Regions from separate parts of the Candidatus Enterococcus lowellii genome, predicted to be linked through region 1. Evidence: predicted binding sites of a transcription regulator. Region 1 holds the regulator's gene; the other holds the start of a gene.

The links. The regulator CtsR, encoded in region 1, represses protease genes until heat stress. The targets are predictions, from matches to a motif close to TTGGTCAAAAAAGGTCAAANA.
Region 2: a site for CtsR is predicted at 2,348-2,368, ahead of DOK78_RS11745 (ATP-dependent Clp protease ATP-binding subunit). Genes of this name have one in related genera too.

Annotation. Positions count from the first base shown of each region.
Region 1 is NZ_CP147251.1:512,331-527,668, forward strand. Features, by position in the region: gene rsmB (16S rRNA (cytosine(967)-C(5))-methyltransferase RsmB) at 1-855, shown strand, start outside; gene DOK78_RS02450 (Stp1/IreP family PP2C-type Ser/Thr phosphatase) at 869-1,609, shown strand; gene pknB (Stk1 family PASTA domain-containing Ser/Thr kinase) at 1,606-3,825, shown strand; gene DOK78_RS02460 (CtsR family transcriptional regulator) at 3,956-4,423, shown strand; gene DOK78_RS02465 (ATP-dependent Clp protease ATP-binding subunit) at 4,429-6,909, shown strand; gene DOK78_RS02470 (DUF2188 domain-containing protein) at 6,952-7,401, opposite strand; gene DOK78_RS02475 (LLM class flavin-dependent oxidoreductase) at 7,580-8,623, shown strand; gene DOK78_RS02480 (helix-turn-helix domain-containing protein) at 8,956-9,945, opposite strand; gene DOK78_RS02485 (sensor histidine kinase) at 10,270-11,160, opposite strand; gene DOK78_RS02490 (response regulator transcription factor) at 11,174-11,839, opposite strand; gene DOK78_RS02495 (ABC transporter permease) at 11,848-12,627, opposite strand; gene DOK78_RS02500 (ABC transporter ATP-binding protein) at 12,624-13,535, opposite strand; gene DOK78_RS02505 (NAD(P)/FAD-dependent oxidoreductase) at 13,678-14,685, opposite strand; gene DOK78_RS02510 (ABC transporter substrate-binding protein) at 14,699-15,338, opposite strand, start outside.
Region 2 is NZ_CP147251.1:2,406,998-2,422,335, reverse strand. Features, by position in the region: gene DOK78_RS11745 (ATP-dependent Clp protease ATP-binding subunit) at 65-2,278, opposite strand; gene DOK78_RS11740 (hypothetical protein) at 2,484-2,675, shown strand; gene DOK78_RS11735 (phosphocarrier protein HPr) at 2,848-3,114, shown strand; gene ptsP (phosphoenolpyruvate--protein phosphotransferase) at 3,114-4,844, shown strand; gene DOK78_RS11725 (SPFH domain-containing protein) at 5,000-5,833, shown strand; gene DOK78_RS11720 (hypothetical protein) at 5,836-5,985, shown strand; gene DOK78_RS11715 (dipeptidase) at 6,132-7,103, opposite strand; gene DOK78_RS11710 (glycosyltransferase) at 7,336-8,376, shown strand; gene DOK78_RS11705 (glycosyltransferase) at 8,373-9,605, shown strand; gene DOK78_RS11700 (NAD(P)-dependent oxidoreductase) at 9,672-10,550, shown strand; gene DOK78_RS11695 (YkuJ family protein) at 10,637-10,867, shown strand; gene DOK78_RS11690 (GIY-YIG nuclease family protein) at 10,901-11,746, opposite strand; gene DOK78_RS11685 (MarR family winged helix-turn-helix transcriptional regulator) at 12,084-12,524, shown strand; gene DOK78_RS11680 (beta-ketoacyl-ACP synthase III) at 12,535-13,503, shown strand; gene DOK78_RS11675 (acyl carrier protein) at 13,557-13,781, shown strand; gene fabD (ACP S-malonyltransferase) at 13,898-14,821, shown strand; gene fabG (3-oxoacyl-[acyl-carrier-protein] reductase) at 14,831-15,338, shown strand, end outside.

The DNA of each region.
Region 1 (15,338 bases):
GGCGAAGAAAGTACTCGTCAGTTAGGCTTATCTCTATTTGAAGCCAGTCATGTGAGTTGTCGGGTGGACACTCGCAAAATGACGCGTCAAGAAGTGGTTCAAGTATTAATTGAAGAAGGTATCGAGGCAAAAGTCAGCAGTGTTTCACCGTATGGCATCATTGCAGAAAAAGGCTTTATTGCTGGGAGTCGTTTATTTAAAGAAGGCGTGTTAACTGTTCAAGATGAAAGTTCCATGCTAGTAGCACCAGCCTTGCAAATCGAAGCAAACCACCAAGTGTTAGATGCTTGTGCAGCTCCTGGTGGAAAAACGACACATATTGCTACCTTTTTAGAAGCACAAAAAGGTGGGATGGTGACTTCATTAGATATCCATCGTCATAAAGTAGCTTTAATTGAAGAAAATGCAGAACGTCTTCACGTTGCCGATGTAGTACGTGCGTTAGAATTAGATGCTCGCAAGGTAGCCGAAGAATTTTCGTCAGAAACATTTGACCGTATTTTAGTGGATGCTCCATGTTCAGGTCTAGGACTAATGCGTCGCAAACCGGATATTAAATACAATAAAAAACCAGCTGATTTTGAAAAATTACCTGAGATTCAATTGGCCATTTTAGAAAGTGTCGCCCCTACCTTGAAATCTAATGGTTTGTTAGTTTATAGTACGTGTACATTTGCACCAGAAGAAAATCAGGCAGTCGTTTATCGTTTCTTACAAAAGCATCCAGAATTCACATTAGTTGATATTCCAGTGAATGATGTGTTAAAACCAAGTATTGAGAACAAGATGCTGACAATTTATCCGCACCAGTATATGACAGATGGATTTTTTATCAGCTGTTTACGCAAAAAATGATGAGGTGAAAAATATGGAGATTCGTTATAAAAGTGATGTAGGAAAAAGGCGTAATACTAATCAAGATTACGCTGCCGTATTTACCAATCAAAAAGGATATACGTTAGCATTATTAGCAGATGGCATGGGTGGACATCAAGCTGGGGATGTTGCCAGCCACGATACAGTAGAAGAGATAGGCGCTAAATGGCAAGCCTCAGATATTTCAGATAGTGAAAAAGCTGCCCAGTGGCTAATTCAGCACATTCAAGCTGAAAATGAAACGATTTATCAACGAGGACAAGCTACACCTGAATTAAGTGGAATGGGAACGACATTGGAAGCAGTTGTCATTTTAGACGATCAGTTTACCTTGGCACACGTAGGGGATAGTCGAACATATTTATTACGTGAAAATGAGCTAATTCAACTAACGGAAGATCATTCCCTAGTGAATGCCTTGGTAAAATCAGGGGAAATTACGCTGGAAATGGCTGCTAATCATCCTCGCAGAAATGTAGTTACTCGTTCAGTAGGAATGCCGGGAACCGTGGAAGTGGATGTTGCCACGCATTTTATCGCTGACAATGATTACTTAATTTTATGCTCGGATGGCTTAACAAATATGGTCAGCGAAGAATTGATTTATGAATATATTGCAACAAGCGCTTGCTTAGATGAAGCAATTGAACGTTTAATTGATGCTGCAAATGAGCGTGGTGGCGTAGATAATATCACGGTATTATTGATGGACCTTGGAGGTGTCAGTCAATGATTGAGACGGGGAAAAAACTAAGCGGTCGTTATTTAATTTTAGGTAATATCGGTAGCGGTGGCATGGCAAATGTTTATTTAGCGCGTGACTTGATTTTAGATCGAGAAGTAGCCGTTAAAGTCCTACGCTACGACTTTCGAGAAGACACTGATGCTATTCGTCGTTTTCAGCGAGAAGCACTAGCTGCAACCGAACTTGTACATCCTAACATTGTTTCTGTCTATGATGTAGGCGAAGAAGACAATATGCAGTATTTAGTCATGGAATATGTTAAAGGCATGGATTTAAAACGTTATATCCAAACCCGCTACCCTATTCCATATCCAGAAATTGTGGATATTATGCAACAAATTCTTTCAGCTGTTGCTTTGGCACATCAACATCGGATTATTCATCGTGATTTAAAACCACAAAATATTTTGATTAACGAAGATGGTGTGGTTAAAATTGCGGACTTTGGGATTGCGATTGCTTTATCAGAAACATCGATTACGCAAACCAATACGATGCTTGGTTCTGTCCACTATTTATCACCTGAACAAGCACGTGGTAGCATGGCAACGAATCAATCCGATATTTATGCTATTGGAATCATTTTGTACGAAATGTTGACAGGTCGAGTGCCATTTGATGGTGAATCAGCAGTAACCATTGCTTTAAAACATTTTCAAGATGAAATTCCATCGATTCGTATTTACGATAAAGAAGTCCCGCAATCACTTGAAAACATTGTCTTAAAAGCCACTGCGAAAGAACAAAGTGATCGTTACAAAGAAGCCGATGAAATGCGTCGTGACATTGAAACAGCTCTTTCTCCAGAGCGCTTAAATGAACCATTATGGGAACCACATGCGATGTTGGATGAAACCAAAATTTTAACACCTATTTCAGAAGACACGCCGATGCCGGATTCATTTAAAGAAATGCCGACTCCTAAAAAAGAAATACCAGAACCAGAGCCGCAAGTACCGGTGAAGAAAAAGAGAAGAAAACGCTGGTTGCTTTTACCTCTCTTACTCTTTTTAGCAGTAGCGGGTTTGACTTATTACTTAGTATTTGGCGGTGGGCGCAATCAAGTAACTATTCCAGAAGTCGCAGGTTTAACAGAAGCGGCTGCACGGGAAACATTGCATGACGCCGGAATTGAAGTAGCCACAGAAACCAAAGAATTTCCAAGTAATCAAATTCCTGAAAATCATGTAGTGAAGACTGATCCTGAAGAAGGCGCGGTTATTAAACGAACTAAAGAAGTACTCTTATATATTAGTACCGGTAGTAAAAAAGTAGCAATGAAAGATTACGTTGGCCAAGAAAAAGATAAAGTGATTGCAGAATTAAAAGAACTTGGTTTTGACGAGAGTCAAATAACAATCGAAGAAGTTTATGATAATGATACACCTGCTAATGAAATTATGGACCAAACCCCTTCAGAAGGTGAAGAAGTTGTTCCTAAAGAGACAGAAGTTGAATTAACTGTCAGCAAAGGAGCAGAACCTGTCATGATGCCGAATTTATACGGTTATGGAGAGCGTGATGCTCGTGCAGAGTTGACGAATTATGGTCTAGGGAATAATTCAGTAACGATTGTCGAAGAATTTAGTGACATGAGTGCAGGTCTAGTTATCAAGCAAACACCAGAAGCCAATGCTGATATTATTCCTGGAGAAACAGAGATTACGTTGACAATCAGTAAAGGGCCAGAAACAGTGAAGATGCCTAACTTAATTGGTTACACAGAAACCAATGCCCGAAGTGAACTAGATGCTTCTGGTTTAGGCAATAACTCAGTGCATATTAGTGAAGTCTATAGCAACAATGAGGAAGGCACTATTGTCAAACAATCACCAGAAGCTGGTTCAGATATTTCACCAGGAGATGTGACCATTACGTTAGAAATTAGTAAAGGTCCAGAGCCACCTGAAACAATTGATTTACCAGATGTGACAGATATGACTGAATCGGCTGCAAAATCTTTATTAGAAAACCAAGACCTTTCTGTATCCACATCAGAAGAATATAGTGATTCTGTAGATAAAGGACGGGTAATCTCAATGGATCCTTCTGCAGGAACCTCTGTAGAAAAAGACGAGACAGTTCATCTAATTATTTCTAGCGGGAAAGAAGACGATGGTTCTTCTAGCTCTGACTCAGAAAGCAGTGAGACGACAACTTCTGAGAGTTCAAATGTAACTGGCGAAACATCCACAGATGAATAATAAGGGCAAGGATAAAGCGAAAGTTTAAACTTTTGTTTTATCCTTTTTTCTTTAGAGTCCTTCTTCTTTTCAAACTTCTGAAAATTCGCTATAATTAAGGTCAATATTAGTCAAGGGAGGTCGCGTTTAAATGGGTCATCAAAATACTTCTGATTTAATCGAAGCATATTTGAAGAAGATTCTTGAGGAAAGTGAAATGATAGAAATTCGTCGTGCAGAGATGGCAGATTTATTTAACTGTGTACCTTCGCAAATCAATTATGTCATCAATACTCGCTTTACTATTCAACGTGGGTATGCGGTTGAGAGTAAACGTGGTGGTGGAGGCTATATTCGAATTGAGAAAATTCAAATTGCGAATTATCATCATTTTTTAGAACAAGTCAATCAATTATTTGATAAAACAATCTCTGAAAAAGATGCGGTATCAATTATTCAGAAGTTATACGAAGAAGGTATTCTGTCAAAACGAGAAGGTAATTTATTACTGACGACAATTAGCAAAGCCGTTTTAGGAAAATCAGCGGAAGAAAATATCATTCGTGCGTCAATTATGCACGGGATTTTAGAACGATTAAGTTATGAAGATAAGGAGTGAGTGCGATGGATGAACTATTTACACAACGAGCAAAAGCGGTGCTGGCCATTGCTCAAGAAGAAGCAAAATACTTTAAACATCAATCTGTAGGTTCAGAACATATTTTATTAGCATTAATTATCGAGCAAGATGGCATTGCCGGCAAAACATTGCGCGAAATGCGTGTAAATGAAAATGATATTCGGGAAGAAATCGAACATTTAACCGGTTATGGTTCAATGAAAGAATATCCAACAGGGGGCTTTTTACCCTATTCTCCACGAGCAAGACAAATTTTTGCCTATGCTGGCGATGAAGCAAAACGTTTGGGTGCCCAACAAATTGGCACGGAGCACTTACTCCTCGGTTTATTACGTGATGAAGAAATTTTAGCGTCACGTATTATGTTGAATTTAGGAATGAGCTTGGCAAAAATGCGCCAACTATTGAAGAAAAAAATGGGCGTACAATCAAAAAGCAATGCAAGCCGACGTCGCCCGCAACAACGTCAACAACCGCAACAAGAAGGGACACCAACCTTAGATTCATTGGCTCGCGATTTAACGAAATTAGCTCGTGAACAACGCTTAGATCCTGTAGTCGGACGTAGCAAAGAAGTCAAACGTTTGATTCAAATTCTTAGCCGTCGTACCAAAAACAATCCTGTTTTAGTCGGCGAACCAGGTGTTGGTAAAACTGCCATTGCGGAAGGCTTAGCACAAAAAATCGTAAATGGTGAAGTACCAAAAGACATGCAGCAAAAACGTCTGATGATGTTGGACATGGGTGCATTAGTTGCAGGTACCAAATATCGTGGTGAATTTGAAGATCGCATGAAGAAAATCATTGATGAAATTTATCAAGATGGTCAAATCATTCTCTTTATTGATGAATTACACACATTAATTGGTGCTGGTGGAGCAGAAGGTGCGATTGATGCATCGAATATTTTAAAACCAGCCTTAGCCCGTGGTGAATTACAAACCATTGGTGCAACAACGTTAAATGAATATCAAAAATATATTGAAAAAGATTCAGCACTTGAACGTCGTTTTGCTCGAGTACAAGTCGATGAACCAACTCCAGAAGAAGCAGAAGAAATTCTAAAAGGGTTGCGCCCTCGTTATGAAGAACATCATGGTGTGGAAATTACTGATGATGCGCTCCATGCAGCAGTTCAACTATCGGTTCGTTACATTAATTCGCGTCAACTACCAGATAAAGCGATTGATTTAATGGATGAATCAGCTGCAAAAGTTCGTTTGGATAAAGCAGATGAAGTTTCTGAGGCGGCATTATTGCAAGAAGAATTAATGAAATTGGCAGAAGAAAAAGAAGCTGCCATTCGTCAACAAGATTTTGAAACAGCCGCACGTTTACGCCATCGTGAAAAAGAAGTTAGCCAAAACTTGGCTGAAGTAACTTTTGTAGAAGTTAAAGAAGCCACTGGTTATGAAAACAGCGTGACAGCAGAAGATGTCGCAGCCGTTGTATCACAATGGACAGGTGTTCCATTACAACAAATGGAGAAAAAGGAAAGTGAACGCTTGTTAGATTTAGAAAAAATCTTACATCAACGTGTGGTAGGTCAAGATGAAGCAGTACAAGCTGTTTCTCGTTCCATTCGCCGTGCACGTAGTGGTTTGAAAGATCCGAATCGTCCAATCGGCTCCTTTATGTTCTTAGGTCCAACTGGTGTTGGTAAAACAGAATTAGCTAAAGCCTTAGCCGAAGCGATGTTTGGTAGCGAAGATGCCTTAATTCGTGTAGATATGTCAGAGTTTATGGAAAAATATAGTACAAGCCGTTTAATTGGGTCACCTCCAGGTTATGTCGGCTATGATGAAGGTGGACAATTAACTGAAAAAGTTCGTTCAAAACCGTATTCAGTAATTTTGCTAGATGAAGTTGAAAAAGCACATCCAGACGTCTTTAATATTTTGTTACAAGTTTTAGATGATGGACATTTAACCGATTCTAAAGGTCGTCGGGTTGATTTTAGAAATACAATTTTGATTATGACTTCCAATATCGGTGCCACAGAATTACGTGAAGAGAAAAATGTCGGCTTTAATGTAGTAGATGCTTCTAAAGACTATACCGCAATGCAAAAACGTATCTTAGAAGCGTTGAAGAAAGCTTACCGACCAGAATTCTTAAATCGAATTGATGAAACAGTGGTATTCCGTTCATTAGATAAAGACGAAATTCATGAGATTGTGAAAATCATGAGCCGTTCAATTATTAAACGCTTGGCAGAACAAGACATTCAATTAAAAATCACGCCAGCTGCACTTGATGTGATTGGTAAAGCTGGTTTTGATCCAGAATACGGTGCTCGTCCAATCCGTCGTGCATTGCAAAAAGAAGTAGAGGATCGCTTGAGTGAAGCCTTACTTTCTGGACAAATACATTTAGGCAACCAAGTAACAATTGGTGCGTCAAAAGGAACAATTACCTTAAACGTAAAAGAACCAAAGACAGATAAAGTGTTGCAAAACGTATAAATAAAAATCGCGTGACCCAAATAATTAGGTTACGCGATTTTTTTATTCAAACGATTGCTCTTTTTGTAAACTACCGTCCATTTTATAGATTTTCAAGTGGCTCTCTTTGTTATCAGCGATTTCTTTTCCACGTTTAATGGCTTCTTCTTTAGTATCGAAACGTTCACTTGCTCGTTTCGCACCTTCAGAAATAACAAGCCATTCATTATCTTGGTATTTCACCGTAACGGCTGCGTCTAATAATCGTGCATTTTCTGGATTTGCCTCATGTTTGTCGGTTTTCGTCGGATTTTTTTCCTGTGCAAAGTCATGTCGTTCTTGTTCGGTTGCGTCAGCTATCCATTTTTTTGCTTGACTAATCGCAATTGGAATGGCACGCTCTTCAGGATAATGATCTGCTAATAAAGCATTCCCAATTGCAATGGCTTTTTTTCTGGTCAACTTTTCTAGATTTTTCATTGAAGCCGGATAATCTTGCATACTCCAAGGCATATCAAATTCCTCCTAAATTAAGTGACTAATCTAACATCCATCTTGTCTTTAGTCTAACAAAAAAGATTAGTTTTGAACAATATTCCGAGATTGACTTACAATTAGTAAGCATATTTATTGGCTTTATTGAAAAATTAGTTATAGTTAAAGGAAGAAAAGATTAAAAGGGGTTAGAGATATGACAATGAATGAAAATAAGATTCTATTTGGATTAGACACATTTGGTGATGTTGCGTATCACGATGAAACCAAAGAAAGTTTGAGTTACGCAGAATCGTTACGTATGATTGTTGAAGAAGGGAAGCTGGCAGATCAACTAGGAATTGATGTGATTGCTTTAGGTGAACATCATCGTAAGGAATATTCAATTTCCAGTCCAGATACTGTTTTAGCTGCGTTAGCTACTGTCACAGATAATATTATTTTAGGGACAGGTGTAACAGTTTTAAGTTCAGACGATCCAGTACGAGTATTTGAACGTTTTGCGACAGTTGATGCATTGTCTAATGGACGTGCGCAAATTATTTTAGGACGCGGTTCATTTACAGAATCATTCCCGTTATTTGGTTATGATTTAAATGATTACAATGAATTATTTGAAGAAAAAATCGCAATGTTTAATGAACTATTAAAAAATGAATCCGTCACTTGGAAAGGCAACTTTACCCAATCACTAACTAATGTTCACATTTATCCAAAAACGGAAAAAAGATTAGACGTTCAAGTAGGCGTAGGTGGTTCACCCGATTCAATTATTCGAGCAGCAAAATATGGTTTTCCAGTCATGCTAGCTATTATTGGTGGTGAACCAGCACGTTTCCGTCCGTATATTAATTTATACCAACAAGCGGCGAAAAAATTTGGTCAACCTAATCATCCAGTAGGTATGCATTCGCATGGTGTAATTGCTGAGACGGATGAAGAAGCACAAGAAATTGCTTGGAAATACATGAAAAAATCGATGGATCAAATTGGTTCTGAACGTGGTTGGGCACCAATGACTCGGGAGCGTTTTGATTTTGAAGTGATAGAAGGTTCGTATTATGTAGGTAGTCCTGAAACAGTCGCACAAAAAATTGCTCATATGATTCAAACAGTGGGAGTTAATCGTTTTGACCTGGTTTATGGTGCTGGGGGACAATTACAAAAAGATCGTTTCCGTACGATTCAGTTATATGGTGAAAAAGTTGTACCGCGTGTCAAAGAATTACTTGGACAATAGAAAAAGTAGAGTCCTAGGCAATATCTTGGTATTTCCGAGGTGCTTACTTCTTTTTAAATGTTGATAAATCAATATTTTATTGAGAGATATCGGTAAATGATAGGTAGTTACTGAGTGATTACTTAGGATGAAAATAGGTCGCTAGTTTGTTTTTAGAACAAGATAGCGGCTTATTTTTAGTGAACTTAACTAAAAAATGACCTCTAAATGTTTAGAGGTCAAGTTGTAGAGAAAAGTAAAAGTTATAATAGTGTTCTTTTTCTACACTAAAATAGTATCATGCTGCATTTCATTCGTACATTACATGAATTTAGTTTTTTTTGTCATTTTTTTTATTCTTCTGAAATCATTAGTCCACGTTCTAAAAAATAATATTTCTCTAAAACCCCTTGATACAACATTGGTAATTCAGGATGTTCTGTTAACAAATCATTATATTGTGGCAATAATAAACGGAAACTTTGCGTCAACGAGTGCGCTTCTTTTGACACAGCAATTGGTGGGAAAAATAATGTACCACTGAATAAAGAACAACAGCAATGAATGCGATGAAGTTCTTGCAGTACCTCACTAAAATTAATAGGATTTAGGTTGGTATGTGCGTATAAAGCAAAAGACAGTGTCTCAGCCATTTCTTTTTTCATCCAGAGTGGTTCTAACCCAATTAATTGTCGCCATAAAAACATACTGCCGCGTTCATTTAACTGGAATGTTGGCTGATAATAGGCAGTTTTAGGTGGTTGCCAGATCTCTAACCAGAGTGGACGAATGGTACAAATTTCTTCATAGCGATGCCACCAATCGATGGGTGAAAAATGAAAAGGTGGATCGGCAAGCAACGAGACAAAAAAAGTTAACCAACGAATTTGCATTTCGTCGCCTTTTAAAACAGGATGGTGCATAAAGGACAATTCTAAATGATAATTTTGTAAAATTGGTTGTAATTGGTGCACACGTCGTTGAAAAGTCGCTGCACTTAAATGCATTTCTTGTTGTAACTGAGTCGCAGAACGATACGGATGACGTAAAACTTTCAATAGAAGTTGAAAGGACTCACTACGGTGCAACAAGGTACTAAAAAAAAGCTGCGCATGTTCTTTGGCATAGATACCGTGGATTTCGTCTTTTTTTATGTAGAAGCCAATTCCTGTTGAACGATTATACGCATCTTGTTGCCACTCTTGTAAGGCACGACGGATAGTTCCAGGTTTTTTATTGACGTGGAAGGCTAAAGTTGTTAACGAATATGGATTCGTTTCTTGTAAATAACCAAAAATTTGATAGATTAATTGATCGGGTTTTTCTAACAATAACTTGAACATATCATCACCTCATTGCAAACATATCATAAGATGTTTTCTAGACAAAAATTCCTTAACGGCTATTTTGCACACTTAATGTGCTAAAAACCTGCTTAATTAATCGTAATTCGTTTAATTACGTAGTTTTTAGTCCAAAAAAGCAAGAAATTATAGCCAATAAGCACTATTTTCTCTTAGTAAGAGCGAATTTCCAGGGGTTTGTTTTTAGCGACTCATTCTATAAATACGAAGATAACGCGGTTTTTCTTTTTTTCTTAGATTTCATAAGGCATAAAATTTCCTCATAATGCGTCTTGCGTAAAAGAAAAAAGTACTTCTGATGGTTTAATCAGAAGTACTTTCAAAGCGTAGGGTGAGACAAAATAGGTTTTCCTTTGAAGAAGCGGTAATCGTGCCATGTAATTCAGTCACCATTTTCTTGGTATAAAACAACCCTAATCCCGAACCGTTTTGATTGGTTCGACTAATGTTATCCGTATAAAAAGGCTCAAAGATGCGATTAGTTGCTAAGGTAGAACGGTCGGTATCGTTGCAAAAGGAGATTTTCAAGTGGTTATTTTCTTCTTCGTAGTGAAGGGCAGCCCTGCTTTGTCCGTAACGTAAAATATTTTGGATGAGATTTTCGATGATTCGTTGAAACTTTTGTTCATCAGTAATGAGCCAATAAGTAGGGCAATCTGTTGGAAAATCAACTTGAATACCTTGTTTTTCAAAATTTTCGTAATAGCTTAAAAAGATGGTTTCAATTGTTTGAATGACTTCAATTTTTTGCCAATTCATTTGCTCTGAATCAATGGTGAATTTAGCTAATTCATAGAATTCATTCGTCAGTACAATCAACCGTTCAACCGATGTCTCAATTTGTATCAGATGTGTTGGATTTAGCTCTTGCTCATTTTGCAATAACTGCAGGTATCCTTTAATCGCAGTTAGAGGCGTTCGTAAATCGTGGGAAACGCTGGTAATGGCATGTTGAATCGTTTGTTCAGTCACATTTAGCTGTTCTCTTTCTGCTTCATAGGTATCAATCATCGTGTTTAATTCATCAACTAAATTCACCAAATCAGGTTCATAAAAAGTATTAAAAAGACGACTGCCATATTTTGATGTTGTTGGGATATTATGAACAGATTTAGTTAATAAGCGTATCTCTCTTTTTAAGAAAAAAAGATATAGCACTAATCCAATCAGTAATAAACTTAAAATCACAACCATAATTGCCTCCAGACTAGTCAAATTTAAATCCAATTCCCCAAACAGTTTTAATATACGATTGATTGGATAAATTAATCTTTGCTCTTAAATTACTGATGTGTACATTAATCGTTTTGTCGCTATCATAATACGGCTCTTCCCAGATTGTTTCGTAAATATTTTGTCTACTAAAAACTTTTTGCGGATAAGTTAAAAAAAGCGTGAGTAATTGAAACTCCTTCATTGTTAGATTGACGGGTTGATTCGCTACGCTCACTTCATGGGTTTCTAGATCTAGTTCGATGTCTTGGTAGACGATTTTTTGAGTATTTTGAGTGTATCTTTGGTGGCGTAACTGGATTTGAATTCTAGCGAGTAACTCAGCTAAATCAAATGGTTTGATCAGATAATCATCTGCGCCATTTTGCAACAAATGGACACGTTCTTGAACATCTTTTTTGGCTGAAATTACAATTACTGGTACGGAAGACAATTGACGAATGTTTGTTAACAAGGCTTCACCAGTCATACCTGGCAGCATTAAATCCAATAAAATTAAATCAACGGCTGTTTGTTGTAATAAGAGTTTGCCTTCTGTTCCAGAAAAAGCGGATAAAATTTGATAATTGGCTTTTTCGAGGCATGCTTTTAACATTTCTTGAATCGCTGGATCGTCTTCCACGACTAAAATTTTGGTCATTTGTTCACCTACTTGATATCTGTTTTATGAAATAATAGGACGCCTACTAAAAACGATAGCACAATTGTTGAAATTGCTACAAGCAGAATCATTGGATATTGGTCGATTGTCGCTAATTGTGTAAAATCTTTATATAATAAATGAGTTTGTACAACCCAATCAACTAAAAAAGTTAATTGCGGAATTTTATAAAAGAGTCCTGGTAAAAAACCCATGATTACAGTATAAGACAGACAATAAATCATAGAAACCCCGATATGGCGACTTCCAAATGCAATCATCAAATAAATGGATGAATTAGCTAATAAAATAAATAATTGGACTACTAATGTATAAAAAGCATAACTATAGTAATTGAAGGAAACAGGATTGTGACCAAACCCAAAAAGGAGACTAAATATTCCGATTCCTAGAGTTGTCATGATGAATAGACTCAATAAAATAATGAAAATAACCGTTAGAAACTTCGATAAATAAACTTTTTCACGACTGACACCTAAGGAAAGAGCATTGCGAATTGTTCCATTTTGAAATTCTTCACCTACTGAAAAACTAATAAAGATTGCAAAAATAGTAAAGAGAACAAAACTATTTTTTTTCGCCATTAAAATCCCAGTAGCACCATTGATAACAACGTCTGTCGTTAGTTCTAAGCTGTTGCCATTTTCCACCAGAAAAAAGCTATTTATGCCTTCTAGTAGGGGTGTTAGTATACATAGAATTAAAATAAAGAGTAGTTTTTTACTGTGAATTAATTTAATTTTTTCTGCAACTAATAAACGACTCATTGGGCACCTCCAATTAAATCCATAAAATAATTTTCTAACGTTTGATTAACTACATCGATTTTTGTCACCGCAATATCTTGCTGTACTAGGGCTTGGTTGATTTGACTAATCTGTTCGTTATGATCAAAAATCCGAAAAGTTCCTGTATCAACTAAACGATAATTTTGAATATTTAATTGGTTAAAAACTACAATTGCTTGTTCGGGATTGTCCACGCATAAAGCAATGTATTTTTTTGTTTCTGTTTCTAACTGTTCTTTTGACATTTCTTTGATTAATTTTCCATTGTGAATAATGCCATAATGAGTGGCGATTTCAGATAATTCACTTAATAAGTGGCTAGACAAGATAACCGTTAAGCCTTTTTCTGTGACTAATTGTTTTAGCAACTCTCTAATTTCAACAATTCCTAAAGGATCTAAGCCATTCATTGGTTCATCTAAAATGAGTAACTCTGGATTAGTTACTAAGGCCATAGCAATCGCTAACCGTTGTTTCATACCAAGTGAATAATTTTTGACTTTCTTTTTCTCAGCACTATTTAATTTGACTAAAGCTAAGAGGTCCTCAATTTGACGTTCGCTGACGCCACCATAAGCAACTTGAATTTGCATATTTTGTTTGCCTGTTAAATCTAAATACAATGCCGGTGTTTCAATAGATTGACCGATTTTTCTGCGAGCAGCTAATAACTCCTTGCGCGTATGCCCGCCAAATAGGCTAAGCTCCCCACTGGTTGGATGAATCAAACCCATTACAGCGCGCATGAAGGTTGACTTTCCAGCACCATTTTCACCGATTAATCCGTAAATCATGCCTCGACGAACAGTGACATTGACATTATCTAGAGCATGTTGGTGCTTATAGGTCTTAGTTAATTGATTGGTTTTTAAAATAATTTCTGCCATATGTTATTCTCCTTTGATTAATAGCTATACTGACTATATCAGCTAGCAATAAAAACTCTCCCAATAAAGTATAAAGAAAAGGTAAATTTTTATACAAAAAAAGAGTTAGAACGTTCTTACTTAGAAGTTCTAACTCCATTCATTAATCAATTAAGGCTTGATTTAAGTCATCGAATTTTTCATTATGAGAAGAAACCATGCCATGTCCATAGCTTTCAGGGTCAAGATATTGCTTGATTTGATTGACGCTCAAAGCTGCTTCTTGAAAGGCACCAGCTAACAAATAGACTTTTCCTTTTGAAAATTGAATATCACCTGCTGCAAAACAACCAGGAATATTAGTAATTGTCGGCTCATCACAAGACAAATAAAAATCTTGCTCGCGGTTAAATTCAAAAGAAAGCTTATCTAAAAATGAACTATCACGATCATGTCCGTGTTGTACTAAAAGATGATCAGCAGTTAAAGTGGTATGATCGTCTAACAAGAGTTCCATTCGTTGCGCAGGATTTTGACGAATCGCACGAATATCACTTGCTAGAACTACTTTTCCACCATTTTCTTTAAAAGAGGTGACAGAAGCTTCATGGGCTTTTAGCTTTTCACCACGATAGATAATGGTCACATTATCTGTAAATTTTAAGCATTCATTAGCATAATCAACCGCCCCATCACCACCACCAGAAACAATCATATGTGTATCTTTTAAAATACGATAGTCTGGAAAGGCGTAATAGACATGGTCTTGAACGGCTGTATCAATCGGTACAGTTAATTTTTTAGGGGAAACAATCCCACCACCAATTGCAAATAACACCGTACGGCAAGGGTGAATGCGTCCTTGTTCATCTTCAACATAGAAGACGTTCTCTTCTTTAGTAATTTCTACAGCTTTGGAGCTTGTGTAGAAGTTTGCGTTAAACGTTTGGGCTTGTTGGATTAAGTTCGTACGTACATCAATCCCACGTGTTGCAGGAAGTGCGCCGACATCCCAAACAAATTTTTCTGGATAAAAATTGATTTTTCCACCGAGCTCGTCTTGTGCTTCAAGCACTGTTACAGTTAAATCACGAAGACCTGCATAAAAGGCAGCATACAACCCAGCTGGACCGCCACCAATAATTACCACATCAACCATTGATTGTGTCATCGAATCCCTCTTTCTATTCCTCACCATACATTTCGTCAATTAATAATTCCATACCCGCTAATGATTGGTAGCCATAACCAAACATGTAGTTGTAATCAACTGAATACACTTGTTTATTTTTAACTGCTTTCATGCTTGATAATTTTTCATTGCTTAACACAGCATCAATCATGTCGTTCTTTTTCGTGCCGGCTGTCGTTGTTGTCCAGTCAGGAACGATTAACACGTCAGGGTCTGTTTCAATTAATGTTTCTAAAGAAACATCGCCTTGCACATCACGCAATACGTTATCTAAACCAATCATATCAAACATCGAGTTAAAGAAACTTTCGCCATAAGCAGGATAAATAGATACTTCACTTGGATCACTCATAAACAATATAACAAAGCTTTGATCTTTGCCAACTTCTTTGACACGATCTTTTAAATGTTGTTCACGCTCTTTTAGATCTGCTTTGAAGCTTTCGGCAGCAGGCTCGACATCAAAGATTTTTCCTAAGTTATCAATGTCATTGTAAACAGATTCGAAGGTAGCATTTTGAGTAGATGTTTCTTGTACATAAGTTGGAATCCCCATTTCATTAATGGAGTCGACAGTTCCATTACCCCATTCGGCGTTATCAAATAAACCACCACGACCAAAAATCAAATCA
Region 2 (15,338 bases), 1.3 Mb from region 1:
AAATTAAAAAAAGTTGGTCAAAAAATGATATTTGACCAACTTTTTTTTAGATAGTAAATCTAGTTTATTCTTTTTCATCGACGACAACGTTTTTTGTTGCGATAATTACTTTACCCTCATCATTTAAAGTTGCTTCAAGTGAATGTTCGGTTGGATGATCGAGGTAGAATTCGGCAATCCCATCTTCAATTTGTTCTTGGATTGTTCGACGTAGTGGACGAGCACCCATTGCTGGATCAAAGCCCAGTTCTACGAGTTTTTCTTTCACTTCTGGTGTGACATCGATGTGTAAATGTTGTTGTTCTAACATGCCATTTACTTCATCTAACATCAACGCAACAATTTTCAATAGATTTTCTTTACTCAACGCTTTGAATTCAATGATACCGTCAAAACGGTTCAAGAATTCTGGTGTGAAATAATGATGCAATTGATTTAAGACAGAACGAGTGATGCCTTCTCGAGCAGCGCCAAAACCTACATTGGCTTCTACTTTGCCTGACCCAGCGTTACTTGTCATAATGATTAATGTGTCTTTGAAGCTGACTGTGCGTCCTTGAGCATCTGTCAAACGTCCATCATCTAAGATTTGTAAGAACATGTGCAATACATCCGGATGAGCTTTTTCTACTTCATCTAATAAAATGAGACTATACGGATTACGGCGCACTTTTTCAGTTAATTGTCCAGCTTCTTCATAACCAACATAACCAGGAGGGGAACCAATTAATTTAGAAATACTATGTTTTTCCATATATTCCGACATGTCAAAACGAATCATTGAATCTTCTGAACCAAACATTTCATAAGCTAGTTGTTTGGCAAGTTCTGTTTTTCCGACACCGGTTGGACCTACAAATAAGAAAGAGCCAATCGGACGATTTTTCTTGCCAAGACCGACACGATTGCGACGAATCGCTTTGGCTACTTTATCAATTGCTTCATCTTGACCAATCACATGTTCTTTTAAGTCAATGGCTAAGTTTTTCAATTGGGCTTGTTCTTTTTCTTTTAGTTCACCGACTGGAATACCTGTCCGCTCTTCAACGATTTGTTCCATAGTTTTTTCATCGATTACAGGTGTTTCTTCTTCAGTAATTTGACGTTCTTTCATTTTTTGTAATTTATTGATTTGGTCTCGATAATAAGCTGCTTTTTCAAAATCTTCTTCCTGAGAAGCTAGTTGTTTTTGTTGTTGGGCATCTGCTAATTTTTTATCGATAACTTTTGGATCAACAAATTGAATAGTTAAGTTTTCTTTTGAACCAGATTCATCTAATAAATCGATTGCTTTATCTGGTAAGAAACGGTCTTGGATATAACGATTTGAAAGAACAGCCGCAGCACGGATTGCTTCATCTGTATATTTTACATGATGATAATCTTCATAACGTGGTTGGAGACCTTTTAAAATGGTAACTGTTTCTTCAACAGATGGTTCGTCCACACGAACAGGCTGCATTCTACGTTCTAACGCAGCATCTTTTTCAATGATACGATATTCACTAAGTGTAGTCGCGCCTACCATTTGTATTTCGCCACGAGCTAATGCTGGTTTCAAAATATTACCGGCATCCAAGTTACCATCCCCAGCACTACCAGCACCTACGATTTCATGCACTTCATCAATAAATAGGATAATATTTTCCGCTTGCTTAATTTCTTCAATTAGTTTTTGGACGCGTTCTTCAAATTGACCACGGATACCTGTTCCTTGAACTAATGAAGCAACATCTAGACGAATTACTTCTTTATCCAAAAGTTTTTGAGGAACATCACCATCGACGATTTTTTGTGCCAATCCTTCAACAACAGCTGTTTTACCGACACCTGGTTCACCGATTAATACCGGATTGTTTTTTGTTCGTCGATTGAGAATTTCAATGACACGTTTAATTTCTGAATCGCGACCAACAACAGGATCGATTTCACCATCTCGAGCTTGTTGCGTAATATTAATACCATATTCACCTAAAATTCCAGGTGTATTGTTGATAGGTGGTTGCCCACCATTAAAATTATTTTGATTTCCACCTGCTTGGGTAGGAGGCGTCTGATTATAGGAAGGAGTTCCTTGTTGCATTTGTTGAGACATTTGTCTAAACAAATCATCTAGACTACCAAAGCCAAATGGATCTTGAGGCATCGCATTTGTTGTTTGTTGACCTTTAATTTTTTGATAACAACTTTGACAATAATCAATTTGTTTTCTTTGTCCGCCGACATTTGCATATAAATGAATTGTCGCTTCGTTTTTTCCACAGTTTTGGCAAAGCATAGTGTCTCACGACCTTTCATACAGTTTTGTCTTTTGTAGTGAGTAATCAGGAAAAGAAGGGCAATTAATCCATTGACCAACTTTGACCTTTAACACTATTATACAATCTTTTTAATGATGTGCAAGTATTTGAATTTGCAGTTTTCTTAAAAAGAATTATAATTTTTAAGGTAGAAGAATTACAATTAAATAAAGGAGCTTAACTATGGAAAACAACCCTTATGTTGATTTATTAGATAAATTGCAAAATGGAGAGATTGAAGAAATTGTAATAGAAAGAGACGATTTTTTTTTGTTTCGTGAAGTGTGGATTAATCGAGAAGACCGCACATCCTTTGTTGGGGAAGCTGGTTTAAATGGGAAAATAATTTATCGCTATGAAATGGATGCGAAATAAAAAGTAATTTTCGTAAGTATTTGATGATTTATTTGGGAAAACGGTTGTCTAACTAACAAAAAAATGGTAATCTTAACAATTGAAAGGGTGGTTAAATTCTGTCTGTTAGACAAGAGTTGACAAAAGTAAGCCCTCACAAAAAATTTAGATATCACTAAAGGAGATTGATAATATGGAAAAGAAAGATTTTCACGTAATTGCTGAGACAGGAATTCACGCACGTCCAGCGACTTTATTAGTTCAAACAGCGAGCAAATTTAACTCTGATGTTAACTTAGAGTACAAAGGTAAATCAGTTAACCTTAAATCAATCATGGGCGTTATGTCTTTAGGCGTTGGTCAAGGTTCTGACGTTACAATTACTGCAGAAGGTGCTGACGAAAAAGAAGCAATTGCTGCTATCGTTGAAACAATGCAAAAGGAAGGATTGTCTGAATAATGGTTGAAATGCTAAAGGGAATTGCGGCAAGTGATGGCGTAGCAGTTGCGAAGGCATACCTATTAGTTCAACCTGACTTAACTTTTACAAAAGTTACAGTTGAAGACATATCTGCTGAAGAAGCTCGTCTAGATGATGCACTAGCTAAATCTACTGAAGAATTAAAACAAATTCGTGATAAAGCTGCTCAAGCTTTAGGCGAAGAAGAAGCGCAAGTATTTGACGCTCATTTAATGGTTCTTAGCGATCCAGAAATGATTGGTCAAATTAAGCAAAATATTTCAGACAATAAAGTTAATGCTGAATCTGCGTTAAAAGAAGTTACAGACATGTACATTGGCATGTTTGAAGCAATGGAAGATAATGCTTATATGCAAGAGCGTGCTGCGGATATCCGTGACGTTGCGAAGCGTGTATTAGCACATTTATTGCAAGTAACTTTACCTAATCCATCTATGATTAATGAAGAAGTTGTTGTGATTGCACATGACTTAACACCGAGTGATACAGCGCAATTAGATCGTAATTTCGTTAAAGCATTCGTAACTAATATTGGTGGACGTACTTCTCACTCAGCGATTATGGCTCGTTCTTTAGAGATTCCAGCAATTGTGGGGACAAAAGATATTACTGCAAAAGTAAAAGCAGGTGATATTATAGCTGTTAACGGTATCGAAGGCGATGTTATCGTCAATCCTACTGAAGAACAAGCTACAGAATTCCATAAAGCTGGAGAAGCTTTCGCTGCACAAAAAGCAGAATGGGAAAAACTTAAAAATGCCCAAACTGTTACAGCTGACGGTAAACACATTGAGCTAGCAGCAAACATTGGTACACCAAAAGATTTAACTGGTGTCCATAACAATGGTGCTGAAGCTGTTGGACTTTATCGTACAGAATTTTTATACATGGATGCTCCAGATTTCCCATCTGAAGAAGACCAATATGTAGCTTACAAAGCGGTATTGGAAGGCATGGATGGTAAACCTGTAGTTGTTCGTACAATGGATATCGGTGGCGATAAAGAACTACCATATCTACAATTACCACATGAAATGAACCCATTCTTGGGATACCGTGCATTACGTATCAGTTTATCTGAATTAGGCGATGGCATGTTCCGTACACAATTACGTGCATTGTTACGTGCTTCTGTTCATGGACAATTACGTATCATGTTCCCAATGGTTGCAACGCTGAAAGAATTCCGCGCTGCTAAAAAAATGTATGACGAAGAACGTCAAAAATTAGTTGACGAAGGTATCGCAGTTGCTGATGGTATCCAAGTAGGTATCATGATTGAAATCCCTGCAGCAGCCGTTTTAGCTGACCGTTTTGCTAAAGAAGTTGACTTCTTCAGTATTGGAACAAATGACTTGATTCAATACACAATGGCAGCAGACCGTATGAACGAACAAGTTTCTTACTTGTATCAACCATATAACCCATCAATTTTACGTTTAATTAAAAACGTGGTTGATTCAGCACACGCTGAAGGTAAATGGGCTGGTATGTGTGGAGAAATGGCCGGCGATCAAATGGCTGTTCCATTATTAATGGGGATTGGTTTAGATGAGTTCTCAATGAGCGCAACATCTATTCTAAAAACTCGTAGCTTAATGAAACGTTTAGACACTACTAAAATGCAAGAACTTGCAAATCGTGCGCTTAAAGATTGCGACACAATGGAAGAAGTCGTTGCTTTAGTTGAAGAATACGTTGCTGAATAAGCATTAAAAAATTAATTTTAAACATCCTGTCTTTAGAGATGGGATGTTTTTTTATTTCTCAGCCTTTAGACTGGTTTTTAAATAATCAATTGATAGAAATAAAAAAACATGTAATAATTAAAACAACAACTAAATAAGAAAGAGTGGATAATAAGATGAAAAAAGCTGGAGTAAATAAAACCGGTACAAACAAAGCTATTAAAACAAGTCTGACGGCAGTTGTGGTATTAGGAGCGGTGATTGCAGGGGCTTTTGTTTTTTTTGAAAAGATTGAAAACGGTTATGTTGGGGTGCGTTATTCTATTAATGGCGGTGTACGTGACGAAACCTTAGGACAAGGAATTAAATTTGTAGGATTGGATAAAGTAACACAATATCCAATTCGCTTACAAACAATTCAAGCAGAAAGTGTTTCAATTGCCACATCAGATGGTAAAAAGACCTCTGTAAATATTAAATATGATTATAAAATCGATCCGACTAAAACATCAGCAATGTATAAAGAATTTGGTAACATTACTTCAGAAGATATTGAAGAAGGCTGGTTAAAATCAAAATTACAAAAAGAAGCAAGAGAAGTTTATTCTCAATATACTATTTTAGATATTTTATCTGGTAAATCTTCTGAAGCAGAAGGAAATTTATTAGCGAATTTTTCTAAGTCAGTTGAAACAAAAGGATTTGTTGTGGAAGATGTAACGGTAGGGGTTCCTGAAATTGATGCAGAAACACAAAAATCAATTGATGCGATTGTATTATCTGGGCAAGAAAACGAAAAAGCTAAATTAGATGCTGAAACAAAGAAAACTCAAGCAGATGCTAAAGCTTATGAAATTACTAAACAAGCCGAAGCCGAGGCAGAAGCAAATAAAAAAATTGCTGAATCTGTAACTGAAAATCTAATTAAATATGAAGAAGCACAAGCTCGCAAAGAACATGGCTGGGTTACAGTCAATGGTGCGAATGCTGTTGTGACAGATGGTGAGTAGATATGTTTTTCTTTATTTTTAGAATATTATTAATTGTATTAGCTGCTGTTGCCATCTATTCTTTAATAGTAGAATTAAAGAAAAAGAAAAGAGAAGATAAAAAGAAAAATATTTCTGACAAAACAGATGATGATAGCTGGAGTGAATTTTAAATATGAAAGAGTGATAGGTCTTATTTTAGGTCTATCACTTTTTTGTTATAAGGATTAGCGAAGTATGGAGTGACCAATAATTTGTATTGAAATTGCAAAAAGAATCTAATGAAATTGCCGTTAGACTCTTTTTGCATAAGAAAGTGTTAAATTAATAGTTCTTTATATAAACGCAACACATTTTGATGAAAAATCTTTTCAATTTCTGAGGTAGTAAATCCAGCTTTTTGAAAAGCATCATAAATAGTAGGGAAAATGGTTGCATCAGGTAATTCATGGCTAACTGGAATCCCATCAAAATCAGAACCAAAACCAATAACATCAATTCCACCAATATTCTTCATATGAATAGCATGTGTCACTAACTGATTAATAAGTGGTAATTTTTGTTGTCGGGTTCTTAAAAAATCTTCAGAAAAATTCAAGCCAATCACACCACCACGGTCAGCAATTTTTTTGATTAGCGAATCAGGTAAATTACGAAAGTGCGGGAAACATGCTCGAGCGTTAGAATGACTGGCTACAAAAGGTGCGGTGGTATGTGTCAGAACGTCTTCAACTAATTGATCCGATCCATGTGAAACGTCAATAATCATACCTAATTCGTTCATTGCCTGTGCAATCTCAATGCCTCTTTTGGTTAATCCTTGTTGAGATGAAAGTGTCTGTGTTTCAGAATTCCAATAACGTGCGTTAGGAAAACCAATCTCATTGGTATAGTTCCAAGTTAAAGTCAGCATGCGGACACCTAATTGATAAAATTCAGCTAACTTTTCGACATTGCCTTCAAGAGGTGCACCTTCTTCCATTGTTAATAAGGCACTTAAGATATGCTGCTGATCGTTCTGAATGATTTCTTCATAACGAGTCACAGGTCGAATGATTTGAGAATATTGTTCCATTTGCTGATAAAAGCAATTAATCATTGCTTTAGCTGTTTGATAGGGAGAGTCTTCAGCTTCTTTGTCTAAAAAAATAGCAAAATTTTGTAATAAATAATCACCTTGTCTCATTTTTTCTAAATCAATTTGTAAATTATTTTCAGCTAAATTGGCAGTTGAAGTGAAAATTCGCATAATTGTATCGCAGTGCATATCGATAACTTTCAAGTAAAACACCTCCAAAATGTATATTCACCGTATCATGAATTGTTAAAATAAACTAGTTATTTTTATAAAAATTCATGAAAATAAACGAACAGTTTTGTAATACTAAAAATAAAAAGCTTGAATTGACAGTCTTTTGAAAGTAAAGTGTAAAAATAGTCTGGAAACTAAGACTATAGTTGGAGTATTCTAAGGTGGGGCTATGATATACTGAATAATAAACATAACAAGGGAGGAGACTTTTTTGAAAGTACTTCTTTATTTTGAAGGAGAACGAATGCTGGAAAAATCTGGTATCGGTCGCGCCTTTGAACATCAAAAAAAAGCATTAACATGTGCAGGCGTCGATTATACAATAAATGCTAACGATGATTATGATATTTTACACATTAATACGTATGGCTTTAAAAGTCGTCAGATGATTCGTCGTACTAAAAAAAATGGTAAAAAAGTCGTGTATCACGCACATTCAAATGCTGAAGATTTTCGAAATTCGTTTATTGGGTCAAATCAAGTGGCTTCATTATATAAAAAATATTTAATTTATTTGTATTCTCATAGTGACCATTTAATTACACCAACTGTTTATGCTAAAAAAATTTTAGAAGGCTATGGTATTCGTCGACCAATTAGTGTGGTTTCTAACGGCATTGATTTAGATAAATATCAAGTAAGTAAAAAGAAAGAAGAAAAGTTTCGAGCATTCTTTCAATTGGATCCAGAACAAAAAGTGATTATTTCTGTAGGTTTATATTTCCATCGCAAAGGCTTGACTGATTTTATCGAAATTGCTAAACAGTTGCCTCAATATACCTTTATTTGGTTTGGGCATACTCCGATGTATACCATTCCAAAAGATATTCGGGAGATTGTTAAAGGAAATCACCCTGACAATGTAATTTTTCCAGGATATATTAAGGGAGAAATTATTGAAGGGGCGTATTCCAATGCTGATTTATTTTTCTTTCCTTCCTATGAAGAGACAGAAGGAATTGTAGTATTAGAAGCATTAGCAAGTCATCAAAATGTGCTTGTTCGAGATATCCCTGTATATGAAGGTTGGTTAAAAAAAGATTATAATGCTTATATGGGAACAACGAATGCAGAATTTTGTCAAAAAATTGAAGAAATTGTTGAGAAACAAGTGCCAGATTTAACGAAAGCTGGCTATGAAACAGCACAATCAAAAAGTATTCAGCAAATAGGAACAGAATTAAAAAAAGTCTATGAAACTGTGCTGAAGGGGAGTGCAGTAGACAGTCGGAGTTTGGAGGGAATGTCGTGAAGATTGGGTTCTTTACAGACACTTACTTGCCTCAAGTAAGTGGTGTTGCTACATCTATTCGGACACTAAAAGATGAATTGGAAAAAATGGGACACGAGGTATTTATTTTTACGACCACGGATCCTAATGCACCGGAATTTGAAGAAGGAATTATTCGAATGCCTAGTGTACCTTTTATTTCATTTAAAGATCGCCGAATTGTTGTACGTGGCATGTGGTATGCCTATTTGATTGCCAAAGAATTAGAGTTGGATTTAATTCATACCCACACAGAGTTCGGTGCCGGTCTTTTAGGTAAGATGGTGGGTAAAAAAATGCGTATACCAGTTATTCATACGTATCACACTATGTATGAAGATTATCTACATTATATTGCAAAGGGAAAAGTTGTTCGTCCAGTCCATGTAAAATATTTTTCTCGATTGTTTGCCAATCACTCAACTGGTGTAGTTTGTCCAAGCGAACGTGTAATTGAAAAGCTAGAAAGCTATGGCGTCGTAGCACCAATGCGAATTATTCCGACAGGGATTGAAATTGAGAAGTTTAAACGACCTGATATTACAGAAGAAATGAAACAAGACTTGCGTACAGCATTGGGCATTACAGAAAAAGAATTGATGGTATTATCGTTAAGCCGTATATCTTATGAAAAAAATATTCAAGCAATTATTCAAGGTTTACCAGAAGTACTCGCTGTTTTGCCGAATGTCCGAATGGTTATTGTAGGGAAAGGTCCGTATAAAGAAGAATTAGAAGAACTAGTTACCGAAAAAGGTTTAATGGAATATGTTCAATTTGTTGGTGAGGTACCAAATGATGAAGTGGCCTTATATTATCAAGCTGCAAATTATTTCGTTAGTGCATCAACCTCAGAAACACAAGGATTGACCTATACTGAAGCAATGGCAGCAGGGACACAAATGGTTGTTGAAGGTAATGATTATTTGAACACATTAATTAGCGATGCCTCATTTGGTGTCACATTTGAAAAAGATGAAGATTTTGCTTCTTGTTTTATTGAGTATGTTCAAGCGGGTATTCAGAAAAATCAAGAAATATTAGATCAAAAAATGTATGAAATTTCTGCCGAATATTTTGGAAAAGCTATAATTGAATTTTATAACGATATGATTACTTTTTATGAAGAAAATCATTCAGAAAATGAATTGACGGAAACGATGGATAAATTGAAAACACGTTTACGATCATTTAAAGGAACTTCAGAATAAATTATATTCAAGTTCACGTTTTTAGCGTATACTAAAAACGTGAACTTTTTTTGAGGGGGAATCGACATGAAAATTGGATTTATCGGAACAGGTGTCATGGGACATGCGATTGTAGAACATTTAATAGCGGCAGGTCATGATATAACTGTCTACAATCGAACAAAAAGTAAAACTGATGATCTAATAGCAAAAGGTGCTACGTGGCAAGATTCACCAAAAGCAGTAACAAAAGGAAGTGAATTGATTTTCACGATGGTAGGCTATCCACACGATGTTGAAGAAACCTATTATCATGCTGTCACAGGGATTTTTGCCACCGATGTGAAGGGAAAAATTTTAGTTGATTTAACAACAAGTACACCTTCTTTAGCTGTTAAAATTGCCCAAACTGCAAATGAAAACGGGGCAGAAAGTTTAGATGCACCAGTATCTGGTGGCGATTTAGGCGCAAAAAATGGAACACTAACAATTATGGCTGGCGGTTCAGAAGCCGCTTATCAAAATGTCCTACCTGTTTTTGAACAATTTGGTAAAACATGTATGTTGCATGGAGGCTCTGGAAAGGGGCAGCATGCTAAAATGGCCAATCAAATTATGATTGCTGGTACTATGACCGGGATGACAGAGATGCTTGTTTATGCAAATCAAGCAGGATTGGACTTGTCTAAAATATTGGATACCTTAGCTGGTGGAAGTGCAGCTAACTGGTCAATGATTAATTATAGCCCACGCATTTTGGCAGAAAATTATTCCCCAGGCTTTTTTGTAAAACATTTTGTTAAAGATTTGAAAATTGCTTTAGATGAAGCAAATAACATGGGAATCGACTTGCCAAGTACAACTTTGGCTGAACAACTCTATGAAAAACTAGAAAAGGCTGGTTATGGAGACGATGGGACACAAGCATTAATTAAACTTTGGTGGCAAGATGGGAAAAAATCTTAAAATTTAAAAAAATTTTGCAAAAACAATGCACGTAACCCAGTCATTTGATACAATGTAACAGAAATGAAAAAAGGGAGGGACTACGAATGAAAAGTTCGCAATTAGTCGCTATCATCAAACGTCTTGAAGCTATGATTGAAGCGCAAGACAGTGAGGTACAAGTTCGTCGTTTTGAAAAAGAAGGCGTTGAAAAATGTATCGTCACTTATGACAACTCGACAGAGACCTTTGAATTAACGGAAGCTGAATCTAATCAGCCGTATCAATTTGATAATGTTGATATTGTTGCAATGGAAATTTACGATTTAATTCAATAGTAAAAAGACGTCTAAAAAGGAAAAAGCGAAATGCTAGCCCTTTTTAGATGTCTTTTTCATATAATTCATTAAAATTAGTAAGGGGTCAATGGTTGTTTTCGTTAAGCTGAAAGGTTTTACTCTGCTTTCAATTGGTTGAAATGCTTCATTTAATGAGAGAATTTGCGTATGAATGATTTGACCAAAAGAAATTTGATAATATTTATTTGTTGTTTCAGTTAACGGTAGTGAAAAAATAAGTTTTTTTTGTTGTGAAAAACGCACGAGTTCTTTGTTTTGTAAGAAAAAATAGTTTAATATGTTAAGCTGTTCGGTTAGAGCTTGAGCGAGTTCAAAGTGTAAGTGTTCAGATAAATAAGAAATTCGTTGTTCCATCCAAGGAAGATAGCTTTGCTCAGTCCCTTGAAAAAAAGCGGTAATTTCATTTAACCGTTGATTTAATGGGATTTTTTGCATTTCAGGTAATTGTTTAATCAAAGCATGCATTGTAATGTGGTTGACCCAAGGCATTTGATAAATTTCACTCAGAACTTGACTTACTATCGGAATTTTTTTATATTGTCGAAAAGGGCCTAGACTATTTGAAGAAACCATTGAATTGATTTCAATACCCTTTGGAGAAACTGTCACATAACTATAACGTAACGAATGATTCATTTGTTGGTTATACAATGGATGATACGTTTGAATTAATTGGCACTCAAGTAATAAGGCATCAAGTTCGGTATCCACTTGGATAATATCAAAATCATGAATATTAAAAACCATGCGCAGCACTTTTTTTGAGTGCTGGCTATTTTTTTGAAAGTAAGAGCGGACACGTTGTTTTAAATTTTTGGCTTTTCCAACGTAAATAATCTCATCATATTGGTCTTTCATGAGATAAATTCCAGGTGTGGTTGGTAAAATCTTTACTTTTTCTTTTAAATTAGCCAATAGTTGATTTCACGCCATTTCTATAAGGAGATTTGACTCGAAGATAGCAGAAAATTCAAATTAAAACAAGTGGAAATAAAGTTATTAAGGTATTTTTTTAATAAATATGGTAAAATTGTTTTGAAAATCAAAGTATTTGAAAGGGGAATATTTTTTATATTTACAGAAAATAAGATGGAAATTTAAAAAAAACTGAAAATACTCTTGCTTTTCTAAAAAATATGAATTATAGTTTGATTGTCAAATGATTTGATAATCAAAGTATTCGGATGGTGAAGCAATGAAACCAGATTTTGAAAGAATTAATAGCTTACTAGTGGATGTCTTTAATGACATTTTAGTAATCGAAGAATCAGAATTGAAAAAATCACGATTCAATGACCTTTCGATTACCGAAATGCACACAATCGAAGCGATTGGTATGTACAAAAAAAAGACAACTTCTGAAGTTGCAAAAGAACTTTCAATTACAGTGGGTACATTGACCATCGCGATTAACCGATTAGTGAAAAAAGGTTACGTTGAAAGAATTCGTAGCGAAGATGATCGACGAGTTGTCAAATTATCGTTGACAAAAAAAGGGAAATTATTGTATCGTGTGCATCAACATTTTCATAGTCAAATGATTAAAGAAATTTTGGTAAACATGGAAGAAGAGGAACAACATGCTTTATTAAAAGCGTTGGATAATCTTCATCAATTCTTACAAGAATATAAGTGAGCGTATGTATATGACAAATTTTGGACAGATTACTGCAACAGCCAGTTACGTGCCTGAAAAAATTGTAACGAACGATCAGTTGGCAGAAATCATGGACACAAGCGATGAATGGATTTATTCTCGCACAGGAATAAAAACACGACATATTGCGACAGACGAGAATACTTCTGATCTATGTATCCATGTTGCTAAGCAATTAGTACAAAAAAGCGGTACAGCTCCAGAGGAATTGGATTTTATTCTTGTTGCAACAATGTCCCCAGATTACAATTCACCTTCTGTGGCATGTATGGTGCAAGGGGCAATCGGTGCGACAAATGCGTTAGCGTTTGATTTAAGTGCAGCGTGTGCCGGCTTTGTCTATGCGTTGTCGATGGGTGAAAAAATGATTCGTACAGGTTCAAAAAAAGGATTAATTATTGGCGGCGAAGTACTTTCGAAAGTTTTAGACTGGCAAGATCGCTCAACAGCGGTATTGTTTGGTGACGGAGCAGGTGGTATTTTATTAGAAGCAACAGAACAACAACACCTCTTAAAAGAAAGCTTACATGCAGATGGTACAAGAGGCATGTCATTGACTTCTGGTTATCGTGCGATTAATAGTCCTTATGGATCAGTGAATACTAGTCAGAGTTCTTGTTTAACAATGGCTGGACGAGACATCTTTGATTTTGCGACACGTGACGTAGCAAAGGCAATTGATGAGCTTATTAGTGAAGAGAAAGAAGAAATTGATTATTTCTTACTTCATCAAGCAAATTCGCGTATTTTAGATAAAATTGCGCGGAAAATTAAAGTTCCTAGAGAGAAATTCTTACAAAATATGGATAAATATGGAAACACATCTGGAGCAACAATTCCGTTGTTATTAGATGAATCCATTGCCTCAGGAGTCTTAACATTAGGTAGCAACCAAAAAGTGGTACTTTCAGGTTTTGGTGGTGGGTTAACATGGGGAACCGTGTTGCTGACTTTGTAAACCTGTAGTCATATAAAATTAAAAATGTACAAAACAATTGGAGGAATATAAACATGGTATTCGAAAAAATTCAAGAAATCGTAGCAGAAGAATTAGGTAAAGATAAAGAAGAAATCAAATTAACTACAAACATCCAAGAAGATTTAGAAGCAGATAGCTTAGATTTATTCCAAATCATCAACGAAATTGAAGACGAATTTGACGTGAAAATCGAAGTTGAAGACGGCATCAAAACTGTTGAAGATTTAGTGAAATACGTAGAACAACAACAAGCTTAATTTTTAAGGCTGGGCCAAAAGCCTAGCCTTTCCTTTTATATAGAAAATCCAACGTTGAGTAGATATGAATCGAATACTTATCCTCAAATATCAACGGGAATTTAAAGGAGAGAAACATGAAGACAGCTTTTTTATTTAGTGGTCAAGGTGCACAATATGTTGGCATGGGACAAGAATTATTCGATCAGGAAGAAATTGTTCGTCAAACATTTGCTGAGGCGAGTGAAATCTTAGGCTACGATATGGCAGAATTATGTTTTACAGAAAATGAACGATTAAATCAAACAGAATATACTCAACCAGCGATTCTAACGGTTAGTGTGGCTTTTTGGCGTGTATTAGAAGCAAAAGGTTATCATGCAGATGCTGTTGCTGGATTAAGTTTAGGTGAATATACTGCTTTAGTAGCCAGTGGCGCATTAGACTTTAAAACAGCAGTTGCATTAGTTGCCAAACGCGGTTCATACATGGCAACTGCAGCACCACAAGGAACAGGTAAAATGGTAGCGATTATGAATGCACCTATTGAAACGATTGAAGAAGCGTGCAAACAAGCGAGTGAACAAGGAATTGTGTCACCAGCTAACTACAATACACCACAACAAATTGTCATTGGTGGAGAAGTTGCAGCAGTAGATCAAGCACTTGAGTTGTTAAAAGAAGCCGGTGTGAAACGAATGATTCCATTAAACGTTAGTGGTCCATTCCATACAGCTTTATTGAAGCCCGCCGCAGACAAGTTGAAAATTGCCTTAGAAGAGGTTTCTTTTAATGAAATGGCTGTTCCGGTTATTAGTAACACTACTGCTCAAGTAATGCAACAAAACGAAATTAAAGAGTTATTGGAACGTCAAGTGATGTCACCAGTTCGTTTTTTTGAAAGCGTAGCAACGTTAAAAGAATTGGGAATTGAACGTGTGATTGAGATTGGTCCAGGAAAAGTTCTTTCAGGTTTTATCAAAAAAATTGACAAAACATTAGTGATGTCTCGTGTAGAAGATGATAAGACGCTACAAGAGACAGAGGCATTATTATCCTAGGAGGAAAAAATGGAATTAAAAGATAAAACGGTTTTTGTTACAGGTAGTACGCGAGGCATTGGTTTAGCCATCGCAAAAGCATTTGCCAAAGAAGGGGCAAATATTGTCTTAAATGGTCGTCGTGATATTTCAGAAGAACTAATTGCTTCTATAGAAGAATTTGGTGTGAAATGTGTGGGCGTTTCTGGCGATATTTCAGACTTTAAAAATGCAGGCGAAATGATTAAAGAAGCAGAAGAAAAATTAGGGGCGGTAAATGTCTTAGTCAATAATGCAGGCATCACTAATGATAAGTTGTTGCTTCGTATGACAGAAGAAGATTTCGAACAAGTCTTGAAAATTAATTTGACAGGTACATTTAACATGACCCAACAAGTCATGAAAAAAATGTTGAAACAACGTGAAGGCGTAATCATTAATCTTTCAAGTGTTTCAGGATTGATGGGAAATGCAGGCCAAGCAAATTATGCAGCAAGTAAAGCAGGTGTTGTTGGTTTTACTAAATCAGTAGCCAGAG